DNA from 3 places in the uncultured Psychrobacillus sp. genome. Region 2 is predicted to be linked to each of the others. Evidence: riboswitches for the same ligand, from Rfam matches in the RefSeq annotation. Region 2 holds a riboswitch; each other region holds the start of a gene.
What was found. A riboswitch is a leader RNA that binds a small molecule or an ion and turns the genes downstream of it on or off. The one in region 2 is predicted to bind lysine.

Region 1 (3,265 bases), on a different contig from region 2:
AGGAATTTTCTTAAAGGATTTACCGGAGGGACCTGTCACTGCTTGGGATCTACATCAATGCCTGCCTCACCCCATTAATCCATGTATCGTTACATTAAGTGGAGCTGAGCTGCTAGAGGTGATGGAGCTTTCGAAAAACGAAAAATGGCCAAATTTAGAAGTGAAGGGTCTCGGATTTCGTGGTAAGTATTTAGGGGCTATTTTATTTGAACAGGTTGAACAAGATATGCATGGGCAGCTTTTGATTAAAGGTGAGCCATTAACGTTACATCAAACGTACCGGCTGGCGACGCTAGACATGTTTACTTTTGGATTTTTCTTTCCTTCTTTTAAGACCGCGAAGAAACAATATATTATGCCAGAAACTATTCGGGACGTTATAAAATGGTATGGAATAAAGGAAGAGCATAAATGTAGGGCATAATAGACCTCCTCGTTACATAAAAGTAATGAGGAGGTTTTTTCGTTGTTTTATCGCAAAAAGAAGAAGCGTTTCATATTTTTTAGCACTCAACGCAAATTAGCCATCTTTTTAACATGCTTTCTATTGTCAGTGGCTTGGGTATTCTATTATATAAATGCGCAACTAACTCCCACTTACTTACAATATGCTGAAGTGCAAACGAACAAGATTGCATCTATGGTAATAAGTAAGGCGATTAACTCGCGTACGGCAAATGTTCTAGATGTAAACGATATTATTGAAGAGGTTCCTTCGGATAGCAAAAATATGGTCACAACCAAATTCAATACAGAAATTATTAACCGAGTGCTATCTGATACAAATAGTTTAGTACAATCCCATTTAGAACAGGCTGAACAAGGGAATTTATCAAGTCTTCCTTACTTGGATGATATTGAGTATGATAAGCAAACAATGGAAGACCAAGGTGGAGTCGTATTTTTTGTTCCGATGGGGCAAGCAACGAATATACCTTTGATCGGTAACCTTGGTCCGAAAATACCAATTCGATTCCACGTGATCGGAAACGTTCAGTCAAATGTGGTGCCTACTATTACCGAGTTCGGTATTAATAATGCGTATGTAGAAATTAGTATCCACATTAAGGTGAATGTACAAATCATCGTCCCGCTTGCTAGTAAAATGAGTGTAGTGGAACAGAATATACCAGTAGCCATGGGTCTAGTACAAGGGCAGGTTCCTCACATTTATACAGGTGGGGATGGGTCGGCTGCTCCATCGGTGGAGGTACCTATACCGTTACCGGAAGATTAAAAAAACTTCATTTTTCTTAAATTAATGTTAGAATAGATAAAAATGAATAATAAATAGGTAGAGGCCGCATTGCTTAATAGTATGTTACGGGAGGGTGACTCCAAGGATCGTAATAGAAAGGAAGTTTTGCCGAAACTAAGTATGTCTAGTCAAGGATGCTTAGTTGGGGTTATTTTGAACAAGAATAACACTGTCATGTATATGGGGACATATAGATGGGGAGCTACAAAAGTGAAACAAAGTGTTATAACTAAAATTTCATGTATAAGCCAACCTATAAAATACTATAGGTTGGCTTTTCTATTTTCAAGGAGGAACAGTTTTGGAGAATACAATTTTTTCGTTAGTGCCACCGCTATTGGCAATCATCATGGTTTTATTGACAAAAAGGGTCTTGTTATCGTTAGGAGCAGGTATTCTTTCTGCAACCTTACTAGTAGAGGAATTTAGCCCTGTTGGATCTTTGTTAATGTTATGGAATTCCTTTAAAATCTCTTTTTGGGATGGGGGATTAAATGTATATAACATTTATATTTTATTGTTCATTCTCTTGTTAGGTGTAGTTACCGCTTTTGTCAGCCTGTCAGGAGGAAGCACGGCTTTCGCTAATTGGGCGATTAAGCGAATTAAAACGAAAAGAGGCTCTAAACTATTAACAGCCTTTTTAGGAATCATTATTTTTGTGGACGATTATTTTAATGCATTAGCAGTAGGGCAAATTGCAAGACCAATTACGGATTCGCATAAGGTTTCTCGTGCAAAGCTAGCCTATTTCATCGATTCTACATCAGCACCGATATGTGTAATCTCACCAGTTTCTAGCTGGGGAGCATTTTTGATCAGCCAGCTAGGTGTTATTTTCACAACACATGCTGTGACAGAATATACTCCGTTAGAAGCTTTTATCACAATGGCACCAATGAATTTCTATGTTATAGCTACTTTAGCGATGGTGTTCTTTGCCGCATGGACAGATTTTGATCTGTTTGAAATGAAAAAGCATGAAAAACGCGCGAAGGAAACAGGAGTATTATTTGATCCAAATAAAACAAACCCAGGAGATATGGAAGGAGATTTTCCAGACAATCAGTATGGTAAAGTGATCGATTTATTGCTTCCAATCATCTCTTTAGTAGTGGTAACGTTAGGATTGATGTTCTGGACAGGCTATCAGTTGTCTGGAGGAATTTTAGATATTTTTGTCATCTTTGAAAATACAGATGTTCCTTTGTCCTTATTTATAGGTGGATTGGTAGCAAGTATTTTATCCTTCCTGTTGTATGCGCGCCAATTCAAAGTGAACCCAGATGCTAATATGAGCTACGTGTGGAAGGCTTTACGTACAGGTGTTCAATCTATGCTTCCAGCTATTATGATTCTTGTGTTTGCATGGGCATTGTCTTACTTAATCACGGCATTAGAAACAGGTGCATTTTTAGCTACAATCGTTACGGAAAATAATGTTCCGGTAGGTATTATACCAGTTTTAATGTTTGTGTTGACTGCATTTATGGCTTTTGCTACAGGTTCTTCCTGGGGTTCGTTTGGTATCTTGCTTCCTATTGGTGCAAGTATTATCATGGCAATCGATCCGCAGCTATTGCTACCAGTATTAGCAGCAGTATTGGCAGGGGCGGTTTTCGGAGACCATTGTTCACCGATTTCGGACACTACGATCATGTCAGCTACGGGAGCTGGAGTTAATGTCATTGATCATGTGATGACACAGCTGCCTTACGCAATTATTAGTGCAATCATAGCTGCAATCGGATACTTAGTATTAGGATTGACAGGCTCTGTCATGATAGGATTAATAACAGTAGTAGGAATCCTCATTCTATTATTTGGGTTTTGGACCCTTAGTAATAAAAGTGGGAACAAGCATTCTATTTAGCTTTTTTAGAAGGTTGTTTGAATTCAAATAATATGGTACATTGACAACAGTGAAGTCAGATTATTTGAAATGGGGGATGGAATCGTGACATCATGTAAGCCACCAAAAGAACAGCATGAGCGCAAGCCTGAATG
Region 2 (3,265 bases):
ATATATGCTCCCGTATTAATAGATACAATAAAAATTGCTGCTAGTAAACGATCCATATCTAACCCAAAGGCCAGTGATGATCCATAAAAGATGACCATGGCTTGGACGATCATTGGTGTCCCTCGGAAGAATTCTATATAGATGGATAGGATAAGATTAACCAGCTTTAAAAAATATCTACTTACCCTCTTTTCAGGTAGTGGGATGGTCCTAATAACGCCTGCTAATAATCCAATGATTGCTCCTACAATAGTTCCTATAATAGAAATCAACAGGGTTACTCCTGCTCCACGCAAAAACATTGGCCAGTTATTGGTAATAATGGAGATAATCCATTCTAAACTCATTGTCTTCCTCCTTACACATTCTGTTGCCTCGAACATCCACTAACCAATGAAGTAAGTACTTTAAAAAAACGAAACGGCTGCTTTTATTAGCAGCCGTTAGTATACTTATTCTGCAGCTGGTTGATTGGAAATAGCATTATCCATAATTTCTTGACGCTCTTCTTCTGAAATTCCTGCTAATATTTCATTTATTTTATCTGTTAAATCGCTACCTTTTTTCAATCCTACTGCAACAGCTGTTTCTTCTTCATCTGCAACAAATCCTTCTTCGAATTCAACCATGCTGAAGTTATCATTTGCAGAGGAAGCACTAATTCCTTCTGGACGTTCAGATACATAACCGTCGATCATGCCGGATTCCAGTGCTACACGCATTGCTGGAAAGTTATCTGATGCAGGCTGTTTTTTTACACCTTTAATTTGGTCTATCACTCCGTAGTGGGAAGTATTTAATTGGCCTGTAACTTTTGCTCCATTAAAGTCTTGAATGGAAGTGGCATCCTCAAATTTTCCGCCCTTTTTTACAACCATAACAAAGTTGGAAGTATAATAGTTTTCAGAGAAATCGATTGTTTTTTTACGCTCTGCTGTTGGTGACATTCCAGCAATAATTGCATCAATCTTACCCGAAGTTAAAGCTGGAACTAGACCGTCCCATTCGGTTTTAACGATTACCAGTTCTTTACCTAAGCCTTCTGCAATTTTTTTAGCAATTTCTACATCGTATCCACCAGCATACTCTGCGTTACCGTCCAATTTCACTCCACCGTTTTTGTCATCCATTTGAGTCCAGTTAAAGGGTGCATATCCTGCCTCTAGTCCTACTGTAAATGTATCTTGGGCAGATGCTGATCCAACGCTTCCTTCCTCTTTCGTTCCACAAGCAGCAAGCAATAAAAAAATGGATAGTAAAAATGTGAATGTAAATAGTCTCTTTTTCATCTCTAGTAATCTCCTTTTTTAAAGTTATTATATGTATGCAACCATACAAAAAGGACAACCGTACAAAAAAAGACTTGAGGTAGACTCAGGTCATAATGTATGGTTGCCCTAAATCCTCTACTTTTCCCCATGAGATAGCACACCATTATAAACCGGGACGTTTATAACGGACAGTCCTGCAATTCTTCACTGCAGACCCAGCATGTAATAATGAGTTTATTACAAGCTTCGGCGACATTTCCTTCTCCTTAGTATCTAAGCTTCTCAAGCTCCTCTAAGGACTGTTAAATATCGCGCCTCTACCTCACTTATAAAAGCGAGGTTATATTCAATTAGTTGTTCATAGTCTACAATAGAGATTTTCATCTGTCAACAAACATTCTATTGATTAATCAAAATATTACTATTTTTTAAACTTCATCATTCTAAATAGAAACGAACAGTCTTATTTAAAAAATGAACCTATAATACGGGGAATAAATAAGAAAAAATCTGCTAAAGTAAATGTATTTTCCACTTTGTCAAAGACATCCATTTTCGACTTTTCGTTCGGTTTGTAGGTCGTTACTGTATCGCCTTGAATTGGCTCAATCCCATCATAGAAGCTTATACGTATAGAGTGGCAGTTCACATAATCAGACGAATCCATCACCTGAAAATGTATATGAGGCTCAGAGGAGTTTCCAGAATTTCCACAAAGGCCAATTGTTTGTCCCTGCTTCACCGCGTCTCCTTCTTTTACTACTATAGAATATTGTTTGAAATGCGCAAGCAAGCTATATTCTCTATTTTCATGCTCCAAAATGACATAGTTTCCGGCTGGTTCTTTTTCATTCATTTCTCCGGGAATATTATCTACAATATCATTCATAACCTTTACTACCTTACCGTCTGCTGGCGCAACTACCTCTTTATCAAAAGCATAGTAACTTTCATTAAGTAATCTATTACCCTTATACGTCTGACCATTCTTCATCTTCACTAAATCATATGCATAGCGCTGAGATTCATAAACGTAATGATAGTTAAGAAATTCATTCGTCCCACCCCAGAAAACAAACCATTCTTCTTTAATAGGCATCATATATTTATTTTTGGTGTAACGTTGATCGCTTTTGGGGAAGGTTACATAAGGTTTTAATACTATGCCCTGGATGTAGTTAGCCGTATCAAAGGTTACACTAACTATTCTCTCCTTATTGTTATCTAACCATAAATACTGAGTTGAATAACCAATCTCGGTCTTTTTAATCATTTGGTAGCTTTCAACCTCCTGATTAAAGGAAATGGCTAAATCAATAAATTGGTCCAGTGATACTAGCTCTTTAAATTCTTTGACGCATTGGTTATAAATTTCTTCATGGTTTCCATATAGGAATACTTCTCCAAAATTTTCGGGCGATATAAATTTCTCTACATTCATAGATCTGTTTACCTCCAATTTATAACATTGTAAGTATTTATCATCTAATACGGAAAAAGATAACTAAGGTTTCACTTAATATCAAAAAGAAAAGGAAACGAGAGTGTAGACCGTTTCCTTTTGCAGACTTTATTTATTTCTTTTTTGTATTGTTGATATCGAAGGAAAAGTTTCACATGGAACATAAACAGAAATGAAAATAGCCTACATCTACACTTTGAAGGGCAGACATAGGCCGTAAACTAAAAGAGTGGAAATGACAACACTTACGTCGTCATTCCCACCCTAAATCAATTATTTTTGTATAAACATTTGAGTCCAATAGTTTCCGTCTTTCACGTAACCTACCCCAATATGAGTATAGTTTTTGTTTAAGATATTGGCTCTATGTCCTTCACTATTCATCCAAGCGTTAACTACTGCTTTCGCAGTCGTTTGACCTTGTGCGATATTTTCTCCTGCTGATTTATAGCTAATTCCAAAATTCTTCATCATTGTAAATGGAGTTCCATAAACAGGACTTGTATGGCTAAAATATTTTTGATCGTGCATA
Region 3 (3,265 bases), on a different contig from region 2:
GAACATAAATAGATTGTGAAATTGGGGTTGGTGACAGTTTTAAGCTTTGTTTATGCGAGTAAATTTATAAGCACTTATCCATGCATTAAAGCTGTTCCCATTAATTCATTGAAGCACCAGACGGCGATTCCTACGGGATGAGGGAGACAGATAAGCCATCACAAACACGCGCGATTGCTGTGGGTGGTGGCTTATCGCTTACCCCGAGGAAAGCGTCAGGCTGGGGCGAAAAATCAATTCTACTCTCTGATTTAAGATTTCTTAGTATCATAAATCAACCCTGCCCTTTAACATAGCCTATAATTATACTTAATTTATAGCCAAATCAAATTCATCATGGAGTGCATTCGCTGCTTGAATCATATTGCCTTGAGGCACTACAACTGAAACCTTTATTTCTGAGGTACTAACCATTTTAACTGGTATGTTTTCCTTGCTTAATCGGTCGAACATTTGTGCAGCGACACCAGGATTAGATACCATCCCTGAACCTACAATAGATACCTTAGCTAAACCCACCTCAAAATCTGCAAAGGTAAAACCTAGATTCTGTTTCGTTTTCTCTAAAACGTGAATTGCTTCCGAAAGAGATTCTTTTTTTATAGAAAAGGAAACGGTAGGCTTCATTCCTTCGACAATCGACTGGACAATAATATCTACATCAATATGGTTATTGGCAAGGGTAGTAAATATGGAAGCGAGTGAACCATTAAAAGGCACTGTATACTCAATCGTTAAACGTACAATATCTGATTCAAAAGCTACCCCTCGTACTACTAAATTATTCTCCACATCTACTTCCTCCTTTAAAATGGTTCCTTCCGTTTCTTCATAGCTTGAACGTACTCGTAATGGAATCTTATAGTTTTTTGCGAATTCCACTGCTCTTGGGTGCAGCACTCCAGCTCCTAAATGAGCTAACTCCAGCATCTCATCATATTCTAGCTGTTCTAGTTTTCTTGCATGAGATACGTAGCGTGGATCTGACGTATAAACACCATCTACATCCGTATAAATATCACAAATGTCTGCTCCGATAGCTGCAGCTATGGCGACGGCTGTAGTGTCTGACCCTCCTCTCCCTAAAGTAGTAATCTCCCCTAATTCCGACATACCTTGAAAGCCGGCCACAATTACTACTCGATTAGCCATTAAATGCTCATTTATCTTCTGGCCATCCAATTGCTTAATTTTTGAATTTCTATGTACTTCATCTGTAACGATGCCAGCTTGCCAACCCGTCAAAGATATCGTCTCTACTCCAAGTGCATTTAACTGAATAGCTAGTAAGGACATAGTCACTTGTTCTCCTGTAGCAAGCAACATATCCATTTCTCTTTTTGTTGGATTGTTAGTGATTTTACTAGCCATTTCCGCTAAGTCATCTGTTGTTTTTCCCATGGCAGATACAACTACGACGATATCATGTCCTTTCTCCTTTTCTAATTGTACCCTTTTTGCTACGTTACTAATTAACTCCATGGAGCCTACAGAGGTTCCGCCAAATTTCATCACAATTTTACTCATTTACCTATCTCCCCTTTATCTCCTTGAGCGGACAACAAAAGCGCAAGCGCCTCTCCCTGCCCCGACAGGCAAATGGAGAAAAGCGAGGAGGCAATTCCTCAGCCACCGTAGCTTTTATCCATTTGACCCCGAGGGGCAAGGCTGCTTGCGCTAGACATCAACTTATCCACAGGTTCATAATCTATAATTTCCTAAACAATAAAAAAAGCTTTCCACATATTTGCGGAAAGCTAACTCTTCTCATACACGGTCAACAATGATTGCCCATGTGAGATAGCCCTCCAGAATATATATTCTGACAGTCCTGCATCTCTTAAATACAGAACCAACATAGGAAAGGAAAAGCTTTTCTACGTTTCGGCGAACAACCCTTTCCTAATCGGTCGTAGGATCTTTCATCCTCACGATTAGTACTCTTGCAATTCGCACCTCTACCTTCACTGTTTGAATAGTGAATATTAAATTGTTTTAAAGATAACATAAGATTATTCAGAAGACAATAAATTTTTCTGAAAATGAGCCATTAGATTATCTGCTAATTTACTAGGGAGTCCAGATTCTATTAGTTCTTCTCGTGATGCAGCTTGCATTCGTTTGAGGGAGCCAAAATGCTTAAGAAGCATTTTCTTACGTTTTGGACCTATTCCTTCAATTCCATCTAACGAGGAGGCAATTGTATGCTTCCCTCTCTGTTGTCGATGGAAAGTAATTGCAAATCGATGGACCTCATCTTGAATTCTTTGAAGAAGATAGAATGCTTCACTTGTTCTTTTCATCGGGATAATCGCTAATGGGTCACCATATAACAAGGAGGATGTTTGATGTTTGGCATCTTTCGCTAGTCCTGCAATTGGAATATCTAAGCCAAGTTCATCCTCTATAATTTCTCTCGCTACTTCTATTTGTCCTTTACCTCCATCAATAATGATTAAATCCGGTAGAGGCAATCTCTCTTTTAGCACACGAGTGTAACGTCTACGAACGACCTCACGCATAGCGCCATAGTCATCATGCTTTGCTGCAGTTTTCGTTTTATACTTCCGATAGTCTTTTTTGTATGCTCTGCCATCAACGAATACAACCATGGCAGAAACCGCATCGGTACCGTGAATATGAGAATTATCAAAGGCCTCAATTCTACTTGGCATAGCAATTCCCATAAGACTACCTAGTTCTTCTACTGCCCCTACAGTTCTTTCCTCTTGTCGTTCAATTAAATGGAACTTTTCTTTCAAAGCTATCGCAGCATTTTTTTGCGCTAAATCCACTAGGTTCTTTTTGGAACCCTTTCGAGGAATAATAACCTTCATTTCCAACAACTCAGAGGCTAACTCTAAATCAGTCGTATTAGGTACAAATATTTCCTTAGGTTTAATATGCTCTGGTTTGGAGTAGAACTGACCTAAAAAGGTAAGAAATTCTTCCTCCGGGTCACGGTAAATTGGGAAAAGAGAAACATCTCTTTCTATCAACTTTCCTTGACGTACAAAAAACACTTGGACACACATCCATCCTTTATCTACTGTGTATCCGAAAATATCACGATTTGTGAAATCATTCATCGTCATTTTTTGTTTTTCCATCACTTGATCAATATGTGCTATTTGATCGCGGTACTCTTTTGCACGTTCAAACTCCAGCTGTTCTGCTGCTGCATTCATTTTTTCAGTTAGCTCTTTCTTGACCGCTGCATGGCCACCGTTTAAAAAACTAGAGATTTCATGAATAATTTCGGTGT

Region 1: linked by a shared signal. The riboswitch ahead of Q0371_RS04560 (Na+/H+ antiporter NhaC family protein) and the one ahead of Q0371_RS04415 (transporter substrate-binding domain-containing protein) in region 2 are both predicted to bind lysine.
Region 3: linked by a shared signal. The riboswitch ahead of Q0371_RS16545 (aspartate kinase) and the one ahead of Q0371_RS04415 (transporter substrate-binding domain-containing protein) in region 2 are both predicted to bind lysine.

Annotation. Positions count from the first base shown of each region.
Region 1 is NZ_CALIED010000020.1:14,356-17,620, reverse strand. It holds gene Q0371_RS04570 (bifunctional UDP-sugar hydrolase/5'-nucleotidase) at 1-424, shown strand, start outside; gene yunB (sporulation protein YunB) at 467-1,237, shown strand; lysine riboswitch at 1,288-1,471, shown strand; gene Q0371_RS04560 (Na+/H+ antiporter NhaC family protein) at 1,560-3,131, shown strand; gene lipA (lipoyl synthase) at 3,201-3,265, shown strand, end outside.
Region 2 is NZ_CALIED010000019.1:69,094-72,358, reverse strand. It holds gene Q0371_RS04420 (amino acid ABC transporter permease) at 1-347, opposite strand, end outside; gene Q0371_RS04415 (transporter substrate-binding domain-containing protein) at 453-1,289, opposite strand; lysine riboswitch at 1,417-1,599, opposite strand; gene Q0371_RS04410 (M23 family metallopeptidase) at 1,735-2,712, opposite strand; gene safA (SafA/ExsA family spore coat assembly protein) at 3,007-3,265, opposite strand, start outside.
Region 3 is NZ_CALIED010000079.1:4,173-7,437, forward strand. It holds gene Q0371_RS16545 (aspartate kinase) at 310-1,527, opposite strand; lysine riboswitch at 1,794-1,969, opposite strand; gene uvrC (excinuclease ABC subunit UvrC) at 2,013-3,265, opposite strand, start outside.